Regions from separate parts of the Foliimonas ilicis genome, predicted to be linked through region 1. Evidence: predicted binding sites of a transcription regulator. Region 1 holds the regulator's gene; each other region holds the start of a gene.
The links. Region 1 encodes LexA, which represses DNA repair genes until DNA is damaged. Its sites were predicted from a motif close to TGTTCNNNNTGTGTTCNG; they were not measured.
Positions count from the first base shown of each region.

Region 2: the regulator LexA is predicted to act here: its motif matches at 1,109-1,126, upstream of ABFT80_RS17365 (DNA recombination protein RmuC).
Region 3: the regulator LexA is predicted to act here: its motif matches at 1,801-1,818, upstream of ABFT80_RS21575 (PA0069 family radical SAM protein).

Region 1 covers NZ_JBDUUH010000002.1:36,118-39,396, forward strand. The annotation lists gene ABFT80_RS05565 (molybdopterin molybdotransferase MoeA) at 1-603, shown strand, start outside; gene lexA (transcriptional repressor LexA) at 708-1,427, shown strand; gene ABFT80_RS05575 (ComEC/Rec2 family competence protein) at 1,440-3,279, opposite strand, start outside.
Region 2 covers NZ_JBDUUH010000008.1:24,030-27,308, reverse strand. The annotation lists gene fmt (methionyl-tRNA formyltransferase) at 1-520, opposite strand, end outside; gene def (peptide deformylase) at 526-1,056, opposite strand; gene ABFT80_RS17365 (DNA recombination protein RmuC) at 1,159-2,388, shown strand; gene ABFT80_RS17360 (cation diffusion facilitator family transporter) at 2,627-3,279, opposite strand, start outside.
Region 3 covers NZ_JBDUUH010000011.1:165,687-168,965, forward strand. The annotation lists gene moaB (molybdenum cofactor biosynthesis protein B) at 1-438, shown strand, start outside; gene ABFT80_RS21570 (glycosyltransferase) at 1,229-1,735, opposite strand; gene ABFT80_RS21575 (PA0069 family radical SAM protein) at 1,882-3,036, shown strand; gene ABFT80_RS21580 (ribonuclease HII) at 3,165-3,279, shown strand, end outside.

The DNA of each region.
Region 1 (3,279 bases):
AATGCCTATGGCGTCGGCGCGATTGCGCAGATCGCCGGTGCCCGCGTTATGGATCTCGGCATTGCGCGCGATACAAAGGGCGCAATCGGTGATCTCGTACAGGCAGCGCTCGATGCAAGGGCAGACGTCATCGTCACGCTCGGCGGCGCGTCGGTCGGCGACCACGATCTGGTTCACGATGTCCTGACTGATTACGGCATGAGGCTGGATTTCTGGCGTATCGCGATGCGCCCCGGCAAACCGTTGATGTTTGGCCGTGTCGGAGAGACGCGCTGTATAGGCCTGCCCGGAAACCCGGTCGCGAGCCTCATTTGTGCTCACCTCTTTCTCGTCCCCCTCCTGTCGCGCCTTGGCGGTCGTCCCTACGCCCCCGTAATAGAGGAAGCGCGGCTTGGGGAGGCGATGGCTGCCAACGATCATCGGCAGGATTATGTGCGCGCCAGCCTGATCGAAACCGGCGAAGGCTTAGTGGCAACACCCTTCCAAATTCAGGATTCGTCCATGCTCCGCACATTTTCGGATGCGGACGCACTCATAATTCGCGCGCCGAATGCCCCGGCCTCATCACGTGGCGACACCTGCCGTGTGACGCGGTTGAGATGAACAAAGCATCAACAGATTCATTAAAATTTAAAATATTGCGGAACACAACTGGAACAGATAGTGTTTGTTCTGGTTTTGTTTTTAATGATTCCGAGAGGCCGGGAATGCTGACGCGCAAACAACATGAGCTCCTGCTGTTCATTCATGAACGTCTCAAGGAATCGGGTATCCCGCCTTCCTTCGATGAAATGAAAGAGGCGCTTGATCTTGCGTCCAAGTCCGGCATCCACAGGCTGATTACTGCCCTGGAGGAACGCGGCTTCATCCGGCGCCTGCCGAACAGGGCGCGTGCGCTTGAAGTTTTGCGTCTGCCAGATTCAATTGCGCCGGGTCTGGCTCCATCGCCTCGAAAGTTTTCGCCCAGCGTCATCGAAGGCAGCCTTGGCCGCAAGCCGGAAACGAAGTCGCCCTTCAAAGCCGGCAATGACGACGACGCCAGCGCGGCAGTCTCCATTCCTGTCATGGGGCGTATCGCCGCCGGTGTCCCGATCGACGCGATACAGCACCGCACTCATTCCATTTCCGTGCCTCCGGAGATGATCATGGGCGGCGAGCATTATGCGCTTGAGGTCAAGGGCGACTCGATGATCGAAGCCGGTATTTTCGACGGCGACACGGTCATCATTCGCAATGCGAATACGGCTCAACCGGGTGAAATCGTCGTTGCTCTCGTCGATGAGGAAGAAGCGACGCTCAAGCGTTTTCGCAAAAAGGGCGCATCCATCGCGCTGGAAGCTGCCAATCCCGCCTATGAAACGCGTATTTTTGGGCCTGATCGTGTCAAGGTTCAGGGCAAGCTGGTCGGCCTGATCCGGCGCTACTGACGGCTCCGAGAGCTAGTCTATGACGCTGCCGGGTGACGATTTCGTACCCGGCGATAGATTTCTTCTCTTTGAATTGTCCGGGCGTTGATAGGGTGCCAATCCCCTCGCCTCACGGGAAAATGCGCGTTGCGTATGCCATGGGCGATAGGGTTTGCTGATAGCAAACTGCAATACCGCTCTTGGTCTGGGTGTTTCGCCCACAAGATCGTCGTAGGATTTACCCAGGAAAATCGCTGCGCTTCCATATTGTGCGAGCTCGCGCTTTCCAACGATTAGCGGCCCGTCGTCGCTACACGGATACTGTGCGGTCGCATCCTCAATCACGATTACAGCAGCCTTTTCGCAAAACGGTTGAGCCGCTTTGGAATCGGAAACATGCGCAATAAGCGCTCCAGACCGATGCGTAGACACGCAGGCTGAATTCGAACAGTCGAATGGTTTTCCTGCAAATTGCGCAAGGCCATTCGAACCTCGATCCGAAGCGGTGGAGTGGGGATCCTTCTTCAAGCTTTGATCTTCAGCCGTAGAATTCTTTTGCTTCGAAATCGGGGCCATCAGATTTTCAGCGTTCAATGCGCGTTTCCAATTGTCGATCGTAAACGCGTTTGGCTTTGCCCGATTGATGGCAAGGCGTTCGTTTTCCAGAACCACCCCGACGAGACGTCCATCTTCTGAAATGAGAATATCGGGAGTTTGTGCAGCAGGCAGAGTTAGGACCCCGGCCACGGCGAACGGTATCGCTAGAAGTCTGATCCGTGTGGTCATCATGGTCGCGAACACAAGCGCAATAGTAATCGCGAGCACTGAGAATATCGGGATCAGGCCGACAGCATCGATGGGTGAGCGTTCGGAAAACCAGACGGATATTTCAATCATCATGGTCAGTCCCCACCCCATTATATAGAGGAACGGCCCATCCAGATTGAAAGGCATTGCGACGGCGGCAATGACGCCGAACGGCATAACGATCGCAGAAACGAACGGCATTGCGGCAAGATTTGCCGCCAAAGTCAGCGGCGACACGCGCTGAAAATGAAAAGCTCCATATACGGTCGTAGCCAGCCCGGCGATGATTGAGGTCGCGGCAAGGCCGACCAGAAACACAACGGCCTGTCGCGATATGAAACGAAACGCCGATGGGCTGCGTTCAGGCGGCGAGCCTCGCCTTCGGGAACGATAATCGGACCAGGCAGCATAAGCGCCGATCAATGCGGCAGTCGCGGCGAACGACATTTGGAAACTTGGCCCGACGACCTCGTGCGGCGAGATAGCGATGACGATCATGGCCGAAATGGCGAGGTTTCTCATACTGAGAGCCGCCCGGTCGAACATGACCGCAATCAGCATCACCGCCAGCATGATGAAACTTCGCTGCGCCGCCACCTCGCCACCCGAGATGAAGAGATATGAGGCAATCGAAAAAAGCGCGATGAAGGCCGAGTATTTCTTCACCGGCCGCCGCGAGGAAAAGGACGGAAAAAATGCGAAGATCGTGCGTAAAGCGACCATTATCGTGCCGGCTACCAACGCCATATGCAGGCCGGAAATGGAAATGACGTGATAGATTCCGGTTCGGCGCATCGCCTCGTTGATCTCTTCCGGTATGCCAGCCCGCACGCCAACGACCAAGGCGGCGGCGATTTCCCCTTCTGGTCCGCCGATCTTTTTCCGAATACGATCCGCAATCGCATTGCGCGCATTTTCTGCGGCGTTCCAGATCGAGAAGCTGCCTGCGCTTTCCGGCATCAATTTCGGCTCACTCAGAAAGAAGCCGCTTGCACCGATGCCGTCGAAATAGCTTTCGAAAGAGAAATCATAACTGTTCGGGCGCACAGGTCCGGATGGTGGCATA
Region 2 (3,279 bases), on a different contig from region 1:
CGCCGATATTCATCAAACGGTCGTGCAGTTCACCCGCAGTCGTATCCGGCCCGATGACCACGCGCTCGGTCAGCGCGACCGGGCCAGTGTCCAGCCCCTCTTCCATCTTCATAATCATCATGCCGCTTTCGGCATCGCCTTCCATCACGGCGCGTTGGATGGGGGCAGCTCCGCGCCAGCGCGGCAGGAGCGAGGCGTGGCCGTTGAAGCAGCCGAGGCGCGGTGCATCGAGAATCGGCTTCGGCAGCAGAAGGCCATAGGCGACGACCACCGCGACATCCGCGTTCAATGCGCTGAATGCCTGCTGCTCTTCCGCACCTTTCAGCGATTTCGGTGAGCGCACTTCGATGCCCAGCCTCTCAGCTTCGCGCTGCACAGGCGACGGGGTGAGCTCGAGACCGCGCCGCCCGGCCGGACGCGGCGGCTGCGTATAGACCGCGACGATTTCATGCCCGGCTTGCGATATGGCGCGCAGGGTTGCCACCGAAAATTCCGGCGTACCCATGAAGATGACGCGCATTGCCATTATCCCACCATACGGCTTTGTGGTCGGTCCTTGGCGATTTTCTTGAATTTCTTGACCACCATATCGCGTTTCAGCTTCGATATGTGATCGATGAAGAGAACACCGTTGAGGTGATCGATTTCATGCTGGAGGCACGTTGCCATCAGGCCGTCGGCAAAGATTTCCTGTTCCTTGCCGTTGCGGTCGAGAAATTTCACATGCACGGCTGCGGGACGTTCCACCTCGGCATAATAATCCGGAATGGAAAGACAGCCTTCCTCATAGGTTGAACGCTCATCCGAGGTATCAACGACTTCCGGGTTGATGAACACTTGAGGCGCCGGTTCCTCGTCCTCTTTCGCAAGGTCGATGACCAGCAAACGAATCGGCTCGCCGATCTGGATGGCGGCAAGGCCGATGCCCGGCGCGTCGTACATTGTTTCGAGCATGTCATCGGCAAGCTTTAGCAGCAGCGCATCGACACGTTCGATGGGCTTGGACACGAGGCGCAGAACGGGGTCCGGCAATATGATGAGCGGTTTAATGGCCATGCCGCTCACCTAAAACTTCGGATCAAAACCGTCAACAGCTTTGCATTGCCGATGTTCTCGTTTTGATCTATGCGAACGGGCCGAATCGTATATGCTCGCGCGATGAATGACATTTTATCCGAGCCGATCGCGCGCCTTGGCGCCAGCACCGTCACGCTGGGCGACCTCTTCATTTTCGCCGGCGTGCTGCTTGGCGTTCTTCTCATCGCGCTCGTCGTCGTGGTGTGGCGTTCGGCGAAAGTGCGTGTGGCCGCGGCAGCGGAGGCCGCCGACAATGCGCGCGATGCGGAAGCGCGCATGGCCAGTATTCTTCAGTCGCAGGCCGAAATGCAGGGCCGCCTCGGTGCAGTCGCAGAAGTGTTCGGCGCGCGCCAAGCTGAACTCACACAATCGCTCGGCCAGCGCCTCGACGCGATGACCGGCAGGCTCGGCCAGACAATGACCGAGCAGACGAAATCAACGCATGAAAGCCTGGCGAAACTGCAGGAGCGGCTTGCCGTTATCGACAATGCGCAAAACAATATCCAGTCACTGACGGGCCAAGTCGTTCAATTGCAATCGATACTGTCGAACAAGCAGACGCGCGGCGCATTCGGCCAGTCGCGCATGGAAACGATCGTCGCCGACGGGCTGCCTATCGGCTCGTATGAATTTCAGGCGACGCTTTCCAACAACAGCCGCCCGGATTGCCTTATCAGAATGCCGAACGGCTCTCCTTCTCTGGCCATCGACGCCAAGTTTCCGCTGGAAGCGTGGAACGCTATCCGTGCCGCCGAAGGGCCTGAGGCACAGAAGTCCGCCGCGCAGGCGTTCCGCCGAGATATGGACGTCCACATCAAGGACATTTCAGAAAAATACCTGCTGACGGGCGAAACGCAGGACACCGCATTCATGTTCGTGCCTTCCGAATCCGTTTTCGCCGAAATTCACGAGAATTTCGAAGTCATCATCCAACGCGCCCATCGCGCGCGCATCGTGATCGTTTCGCCATCGCTGCTGATGCTGTCCATTCAGGTCATCCAGTCGATCCTGAAGGACGCGCGCATGCGCGAACAGGCGCATCTCATACAGGGCGAAGTCATTCGCCTCATGGAGGATCTCGGCCGTCTGGACGAACGCGTACGCAAGCTTCAAACGCATTTCGGACAGGCATCGAAGGACATTGACGACATTCTCGTCTCGTCGAGCAAGGTCACGCGTCGCGGGCAGAAGATCGAAGCGCTGGAATTCGGCGCGACCGGGGCGGAAGACGAGACACCGGAGCAGCGTCCGGCAGCGGCCAATTCAAAAACGGGACATCTTCGTCTGCGGGTCGTCGAGGGGGATGACTGATTCAGAGCGGTTTCTGTTTGGATGGAAACGCGAGGCACCCCCCTCTGCCCTACCGGGCATCTCCCCCTCAAGGGGGGAGATTATCTTGTCATGAAAGCGCGGCGCTAATTGCTGACGTTGCAAAATGAAGGCAGGGAGATGCATCAGCCAATCTCCCCCCTTGAGGGGGAGATGCCCGGCAGGGCAGAGGGGGTGTTGTTCCGCCAGCGCTTCTATCAAAAAATGAAAAGCTCTAGCTTTATCGCGCCGCCTTGGCGGAAAGTTTCATACGGCGTTTTTCCCATGTGCCGGTCGTTTGCGGCTTTACGAATAGTGCCGAGACTTCCGGCAATTCCTTTTTGAGGCGCGCTTCCAGCCGTTCCACACATGCTTCGATTTCGGGCGCGGATAGATGGTCTTCGAACTCGATGCTCAATCCGGTAACGATCTCGTTCGGTCCCATGTGAACCGTCAGGACGCCATTGGCGCTCTGCACCGCCGGATCGCTCTGCGCAATATCCAGAATGGCTTTCTGCGTTTCGGGAGCCGCCGGCTCGCCGATCAGCAGCCCCTTGCATTCGCGGGCGAGAAATATCGCCGTCGTCGCCAGAATTGCCGCAATGCCGAGAGAAGCGACACCGTCGAGTTCCGGCATGTCGAGAAGTTGCGCAGAGAGAATGCCGATGAAGGCGACACCAAGACCGAGCAATGCGGCGCTATCCTCGAACAGCACCGTGAAGACGCTGGGATCCTTGCTGCGCTTCACCGCCTCGATGTAGCCGAGCCTGCCCTTGCTCTGGCGGAACTCCTTCAACGCGACGCTCCACGATGCGCCCTCGAAAAGAAATGCCAGGCCGAGCACCACATAGTTGACGGTGGGATTCTCGACGCGTTCAGGATTTAGAATATGGA
Region 3 (3,279 bases), on a different contig from region 1:
GAAGCCGGGCATCATCTCGCGGCGCGCGAAATCGTGACGGACGACAAGGAAAAAATCCGCGAAACCGTCGAGAACTGGTCGAAAAATCCCGAAATCGACGTGGTAATCACCACCGGCGGCACCGGCTTCACCGGTCGCGACGTGACCCCGGAAGCGCTGGAGCCGATATTCGAAAAGCGCATGGACGGCTTTTCCGAAGTCTTTCACCGCATCTCCTACGACAAGATCGGCACATCGACCGTCCAGTCGCGCGCAACGGCTGGCGTCGTCAACGCAACCTTCGTCTTCGTGCTCCCCGGCTCCCCCGGCGCCTGCAAGGATGCATGGGACGGCATTCTGAAGCCCCAACTCGACTACCGCCACATGCCATGCAATTTCGTGGAAATCATGCCGCGGCTGGATGAACATCTAAGGCGCGGCGGCAAGCCATCGGCTTAGAGCGGTCCCAATTTTGATGGAATCGCGAGGCGCCCCCCTCTGTCCTGCCGGACATCTCCCCCACGGGTGGGGAGATTGGCTGACACGATCCTCTGCATTCATTCTGCAATATTAGACAATTGGTGCCGAGCGTTCATGATGGAGTAATCTCCCCACCTGTGGGGGAGATGTCCGGCAGGACAGAGGGGGGCGCTGTCCCGCCGGCGTTTCTATTTAAAAATGAAACGCGCTAGGCGGTGCGACCAGCTTCCCTCATGCTGAGCCTGTCGAAGCACGCACAGGAATGCCACTGGCTGCGTGAACAAAAACCACCAATTTCATGTTTTTTATTCACCCCCTTTCAGCCTGCACCTATCATTCCCCCACTGTCTGAGCGGGAAGCCGGTGCGCACCGGGTATCGGTTCAGACAGCGGTGACCTCCCACTTGCGACTGCGGTAGTCGTGAGACCCGAGGGGTGAGACATGTCCGACCGAAGGTCGGCGCGTCGAAGATGCGTTCATGGCAGGAACTGACAAACCCCGCCGATGAAACATCCCAAAGCGTGCGGAGAAACCGCGATGTTCATCTGCACTATTGAATGCAGGAGACATTGTGCCCGACCGACCGGATAGCAAAGACCGGCGGGGTGCGGACGTCGCGCCAAATATTACTTACACTAGGAAGGCACGGCCAAGCGCCCCGCTTCCCGGTTCTTTGACAATGGCCAGACGCGAAAGCGGGCGTGGCGATGATGAAATGTGTCGTGTGCTTCGACAGGCTCAGCATGAGAAGCGTTAGCGCGCCCAACCTCAAGCGCTTTGGGCGACCCAAATCTCAGCAGGCAGACGCCGCCTGGAAAGCCCCCGCGCCATCGCCTGCGCATTCTCAGCCTTGGCCGAAAGCGCCAGCGCCTGGCGTTTCGTAATCAGCAGGCCATCGGCCAGCGGCCGGTTTTTCGAAAACACCCGCCTTAGCAGAGGCTGGCGCGTGGCACGCGCGGGCGAAAACCGCGCAGGCCCCGGCAGAGCGCCGATATGGTCGATCACCGCATTCATCCAGCCGTCAGCCAGCCGCGCACCCGGCTCTATGATCAGCAGCCAGTCGCCTTTAGCGGCGCGGATACCTGCCGCGATCCCGCCTTCCGTCACATAATTACAGCCAGTCTGGTCGGCGATCCGGTGCGTCTGATCCGATGAGCCATTATCGCAAACGATGACGTCGCGGATCAAACCCTCCACGACCCCGCCAATCAGCGTGGCAAGTGTGCGCGCAAGGCGCTCTTCATCGTTCTTGGTTTCGATCAGAACCGACAGCATGCTTAGCCGAATAGCCTAAAGCCGCGAAAAGCGCCAGCTATCCGAAATATCAATGGGTAGAACAAAGTTCTTGCTTTGTTCTCATTCTCGAAATAGGAATATGTTCATCAAACAAGACGAAGGCGATTCGCCGGAGGCACAGGAAAATGGAACCGATTTCACGTGCAGATGTTGCAGCTTTCAGGAGCGGAGGTTCCGGAATGGCCAATGCAATCATCGAGGAAAGCGGCATCCGCGTTAATCATGAACGCAGGAGAGGCCGTGCAGCGGGCATAAACCCGTCGGGGCGTTTCGAGCCGATCTCGCGCCATGTCTTCGATGATGGCTGGAATTCGGTCGAGGAGCTGCCGCCTTTCAAGACGGAAGTGCAGGTCGAGAAGCCGCGCAATATCATCACCCGCAACACCTCGCCCGATATCTCCTTCGACCGCTCGATCAATCCGTATCGCGGTTGCGAGCATGGCTGTGTCTATTGCTTTGCAAGGCCGACGCACAGCTTCATGGGTCTTTCTGCCGGTCTGGACTTCGAATCCAAGCTGTTCTCGAAGCCCGATGCGGCAAAGCTGCTCGACCGGGAGCTTTCGAAGGAAGGCTACCAGCCGCGCACCATCGCAATCGGCACGAATACGGACCCTTACCAGCCGATCGAAAAGCAGTGGCGTATCATGCGCGAAATCCTTGAAGTGCTTGAGGCGCGCAATCATCCGGTCGGTATCGTCACGAAATCCGCGCTGGTAACGCGCGACATCGATATTCTGTCGCGCATGGCCGAGAAGGGTCTGGCGAAGGTAGCAATGTCGATCACGACAATGGATCGCAAGATCGCGCGGACCATGGAGCCGCGCGCCGCAACGCCGACCAAGAGGCTGGAGACACTCCGCCAATTGAGCGATGCGGGTATTCCGGTATCAGTGATGGTCGCGCCAGTTATTCCCGGCCTGACCGATCAGGAACTGGAACGCATCCTCGATTCGGCACGCGCAGCAGGCGCCAGAGAGGCCGGCTACATCATCCTGCGTCTGCCGCTGGAAGTAAGCCCGATCTTCAAGGAATGGCTGCTGCGCCATTTCCCTGACCGGTATCGCCATGTCCTCTCACTCATCCGCTCGATGCGGGAAGGCAAGGATTACGATTCGGAGTGGGGCAAGCGGATGAAGGGTTCCGGCCCTTACGCCTGGCAGATCGGCCGCCGCTTCGAGATCACCGCAAAGAAGCTCGGACTGAATGTCGAAAAGCGCCCGCTGCGAACAGATCTGTTCGTTGCGGCACAGAAGGAGCACGAGCAGCTCGTTCTGCTTTGATCAATCCATAATCAAGCAAGTTTCGTCCCGGCTTCCCTCTAAGTCGCGCGACGGAGCCTTCCCTTTTCGTCCCCAATGAAGGGGAAGGCCTTGCGGAGAATCGGAGCCGATGCGAGCATCGCCGCACTATGGCTCGTACGCGCTCTGATTCTCCCCCTCTCTTCGAAATCCTCGAAAAGCCCGATTTTTCGGTCGAGACCAAAGCCATTGCGCAGGGTCTGTGGCCGGTAGCCGGGCTCGATG